2 regions of the Catenulispora sp. GP43 genome follow, and region 2 is predicted to be linked to the other one. Evidence: riboswitches for the same ligand, from Rfam matches in the RefSeq annotation. Region 2 holds a riboswitch; the other holds the start of a gene.
What was found. Region 2 has a riboswitch for glycine ahead of gcvP (aminomethyl-transferring glycine dehydrogenase). Riboswitches for the same ligand answer to the same signal wherever they lie in the genome.

Region 1 (2,195 bases), on a different contig from region 2:
ACTGGTACAACGGCACAAACCTCGACGGTGCCCGCGGCGGCTGCAACGACCCCTACGCCCCGAACTCGCGCGGTAACCAGCCCGGCGACTGATCCTCGCCGCCAGGTAGCGCCCGCCGTTCGCACTGAACCGTCAATCGCCGACCCCGACTCCTGGTGCCCTGCCGGCGGCAGTGACAGCCTGTGTCATCGCCCCGGTATGGGTGGTCAGGTCCTGACCGAGTCGGTGTGACGGTCTGCGCGAACGGAGCGCTTCCGTACGCCGTTTTGCCTGCCAACGCGCTGGCGGAACAACCGTACGTCGAGCTACGACAGAGCTTTCAGGCTGGTGCTGTCGGCGGCGAAGGCGACGGAGCTGGTCGAGCGCTCCCGACCTCGGCAAACGAGCGGATGAATTCCGCAGCTTCGGCGCCCGCTTGCGTTTCCGCCGCGAGGCTCTCCCGCTCTGGCTCGTGCAGCCCGGTATTGAGTTGTCTGGCTGCCGGCGAGTCCAGGGAGAAGGCTCGGGCGGTGACAAGGCCCTGGTTTCAAGAAGTGAGACGTCCTGTTCCACGAGACGGCGCCGTCGGGGATGGACAACGGCTTCCGCGGCGCGTACGGTTCCACACCACAACCGAATATCGGGCCGCACGAGCCAGAGCGGGAGAGCCCCTGTCCATCGGTCAGGGCGCCGAAGGAGCAAACTCCCCGTCAATCTCTCAGGTACCAGTCACCGCTCCAGGCCAGGCCACTCTGGAAAGCAGGCGCATCCGCGCGCCTCGCCCACGGTGAAAGCCGTCGTAACCGACGGCGAAACTCTCAGGCGCCATGACAGAGGGGGAGTTCCCGCCACGCGTCCCCCGACGCGTTCGACGAAACGGAGCTCCGGCGCCATGACGCTTCCGCCTGATCTGCTGTATACCTCCGAACACGAATGGCTCCGCATCGAAGGCGAACACGCCACGATCGGCGTCACCGCCTTCGCGGCCGAAGCCCTCGGCGACATCGTGTATGTGGCGTTGCCCGCCGTGGGCCAGACCGTCGCCGCCGGCACACCCTGCGGCGAGCTGGAGTCCACCAAGTCGGTCAGCGACCTGTACTCTCCCGTCACCGGCGAGGTCATCGAGGTCAACGATGACCTCGCCGCCACACCGGAATCCATCGGCACCGATCCGTACGCACAGGGCTGGCTGTTCCGCGTGCGTGTCGAAGAGCTCGGCGAGACCCTCGACGCCGCCGCGTATGCCGACCTGACCCGGGCGGGCTGATCCATGAACAGCTTCCAGCAGCCACTGGCCGTCGTCGACCCGGACATCGCAGCGGCCGTCGCGGCCGAGCTCGACCGGCAGCGGTCCACGTTGGAGATGATCGCCTCGGAGAACTTCGCGCCGGTCGGCGTCCTCGAGGCACAGGGTTCTGTGCTGACCAACAAGTACGCCGAGGGCTATCCCGGACGCCGCTACTACGGCGGATGCGAGTTCGTCGACGTCGTCGAGCAGCTCGCGATCGACCGAGCCAAGGAGCTGTTCGGCGCCGAACACGCCAACGTCCAGCCGCACTCCGGAGCCCAGGCCAACGCCGCGGCCATGGCCGCGCTGCTCGAGCCGGGCGACACGATCCTGGGCCTGGACCTCGCCCACGGCGGCCATCTGACGCACGGTATGCGGATCAACTTCTCCGGCCGGCTGTATGCCGTCGCGGCCTACCACGTCGATGCGGCGAGCGGACTCGTCGACATGGACGAGGTGGAACGCCTGGCCCTCGCGCACCGCCCGAAGCTGATCATCGCCGGCTGGTCCGCCTACCCGCGCCACCTCGACTTCACCCGCTTCCGGCACATCGCCGACCAGGTCGGCGCAAGGCTGATGGTGGACATGGCGCACTTCGCCGGACTGGTCGCGGCCGGACTGCATCCCGATCCGATTCCCCACGCCGACGTTGTGACCACGACGACGCACAAGACACTCGGCGGGCCCCGCGGGGGAGTCATCTTGTGCCGAGGCGAACTCGCCAAGAAGATCGATTCCGCGGTGTTCCCAGGCCAACAAGGCGGCCCGCTGGAGCACGTGATCGCCGCGAAGGCCGTGGCCTTCAAGATCGCCGCGAGTACCGAATTCCGTGACCGGCAGTCGCGGGCGCTGCGGGGAGCGGCCATCCTCGCCGAGCGGCTGTCAGCCCCAGACTGTGCAGAGGCGGGAATCCGCATAGCCACCGGCG
Region 2 (2,195 bases):
GGCTCATGTCCGAAGCGTCCACCTGCAAGTACTGGCACCCCAGCTCCGTCGCCACCCGCATCCGCCGCGCCACCAGCGCGCGGTAGATCCCGCGCCCGCGCCACTCCGGGGCGGTGCCGCCGCCCCACAGGCTGGCGAAGCCGGTGCCGGGGTGGACCAGCATGCGGGCCGCGCTCACCGGACGGTCGCCGGCCATCGCGAGCCAGGTCCAGACCGTTTCGGGGTCGGCGGCCAGGCGGGCCAGGACCCGGGCGCGGGCCCGGTCGCCTCCGCCGCCGAAGGCCGCGTCGGCGGCTTCGGCGACCAGATCGGCGTCGGCTTCGGTGGTCACCGGTCGCAGGGAGACGCCCTCGGGCAGGGATTCGGACAGGCCGGCGCCCGACAGCTGTGTGATCTCCGCCACGAACAGCGTCTCCGGATCGTCCGCTTGGAAGCCGGCGGCGAGCAGGCGCTCGCCGAGATCGGCCGGTTCGTCGTGCTTGTAGTGCTTCCACTCGAAGTCGGCGCCCAGGGTGCGGAAGTAGGCGATCTGCGCCTGGATCGCGGCGTCGGCGGTGGCGGCGTCCAAGGCGGAGTGGATGACGCCGTGCCAGTCCGTGGGCAGGGCGCCGACCTGGCGCAGGACGCCGTCGGCGGGTTCGATGCGGGCGCCGGGCTCGTCGGGTTCGGCCTCGGCGCGCATGCGCAGGTCGAAGGTTGCGAGCAGGTCCTTGTCGGTGGTGGGGGAGGTCACCGGGTCAGCCCACCATCGGCGCCGGGCTGGGGCAAACGGTTAATGGGATTAGAACAGGCGGTGGTGGCGCTGATACCGTCGTAAGTGCCGTCTACCTCGAACGGGAGAGACCCCTCGTGGGCGCCGAAGGAGCAACCCTCCCCGGAAACTCTCAGGCAAAAGGACCGTTCGGGCAGGCAACTCTGGAAAGCAGGGCCGAGCTGCGGCGGAGCCCTCACCGAAGGTGTAAGCCGCGGGTCGTTCGGACCCCGCCCGCGGTGAAACTCTCAGGTTCCACGACAGAGGGGGAGGACGGATCCGCGGGAGGCGCGAATCCACCACCCGACGTCTAAGAGCGTCCGCCTGAGAGGCCACAACAGTGACCGCAGTGCTCACGGATCTGCACGGCATGGCTGGAGACGACTCCGCCGGCGGTTCCGGTACGGTGCCCGCGCAGCCCGCCACCCCCCACGACCTGTACGCCACCGCCGCCGTCGGGGCCCGCCCGACGCTGGTGGAGCTGGAGCAGAGCTCCCCGTTCGCCGACCGGCACATCGGCCCCGACGCCGCCGACGCCGCGCGCATGCTCTCGCTGCTGGGCTACGCCTCGCTGGACGCGCTGACCGAGGCCGCCGTGCCCGGCTCCATCCGGCTCACCGAGCGGCTGAACCTGCCGCCGGCGCGCTCGGAGTCCGAGGTGCTCACCGAGCTGCGCGACATCGCCGGCCGCAACCGCGTCTTCCGGCCGATGATCGGCCTGGGCTACCACGGCACCTTCACCCCGCCGGTGATCCTGCGCAACGTCATGGAGAACCCGGCCTGGTACACCGCCTACACCCCCTACCAGCCGGAGATCTCCCAGGGCCGGCTGGAGGCGCTGCTGAACTTCCAGACCGTGGTCGCCGACCTGGCCGGGCTGCCGGTGGCCAACGCCTCCTTGCTGGACGAGGGCACCGCCGCCGCCGAGGCCATGACCCTGGCCCGCCGCGCCTCCAAGTCCAAGTCGGCGCGCTTCCTGGTGGACTCCGACGTCTTCCCGCAGACCCTGGCCGTGCTGCAGACCCGGGCCGAGCCGCTGGGCATCGAGCTGGCGCTGGCCGACCTGGCCGCGGACACCCTGCCCGAGGGCGAGTTCTACGGCGTGCTGGTCCAGTACCCCGGGGCTTCCGGCCAGGTGCGCGACCTCAAGGCGATCACCGCCGCGGCCCACGAGCGCGGCGCGCTGGTCGCGGTGGCCGCCGACATCCTGTCCCTGACCCTGCTCGCCTCGCCCGGCGAGGCCGGCGCCGACATCGCCGTGGGCTCCACGCAGCGCTTCGGCGTGCCGCTGGGCTTCGGCGGCCCGCACGCCGGCTACATGGCGGTGCGCGAGAACCTGTCCCGCTCGCTGCCCGGCCGCCTGGTCGGGGTGTCCGTGGACGCCGACGGCGACCAGGCGCTGCGGCTGGCGCTGCAGACCCGCGAGCAGCACATCCGCCGCGAG

Region 1: another riboswitch for glycine. It lies ahead of gcvH (glycine cleavage system protein GcvH); the one in region 2 lies ahead of gcvP (aminomethyl-transferring glycine dehydrogenase).

The regions. Positions count from the first base shown of each region.
Region 1 is NZ_JBGCCT010000017.1:146,155-148,349, reverse strand. Features, by position in the region: gene ABH926_RS30680 (hypothetical protein) at 1-92, shown strand, start outside; glycine riboswitch at 630-724, shown strand; gene gcvH (glycine cleavage system protein GcvH) at 872-1,246, shown strand; gene glyA (serine hydroxymethyltransferase) at 1,250-2,195, shown strand, end outside.
Region 2 is NZ_JBGCCT010000036.1:111,667-113,861, reverse strand. Features, by position in the region: gene ABH926_RS45385 (GNAT family N-acetyltransferase) at 1-733, opposite strand, end outside; glycine riboswitch at 825-910, shown strand; glycine riboswitch at 911-1,025, shown strand; gene gcvP (aminomethyl-transferring glycine dehydrogenase) at 1,092-2,195, shown strand, end outside.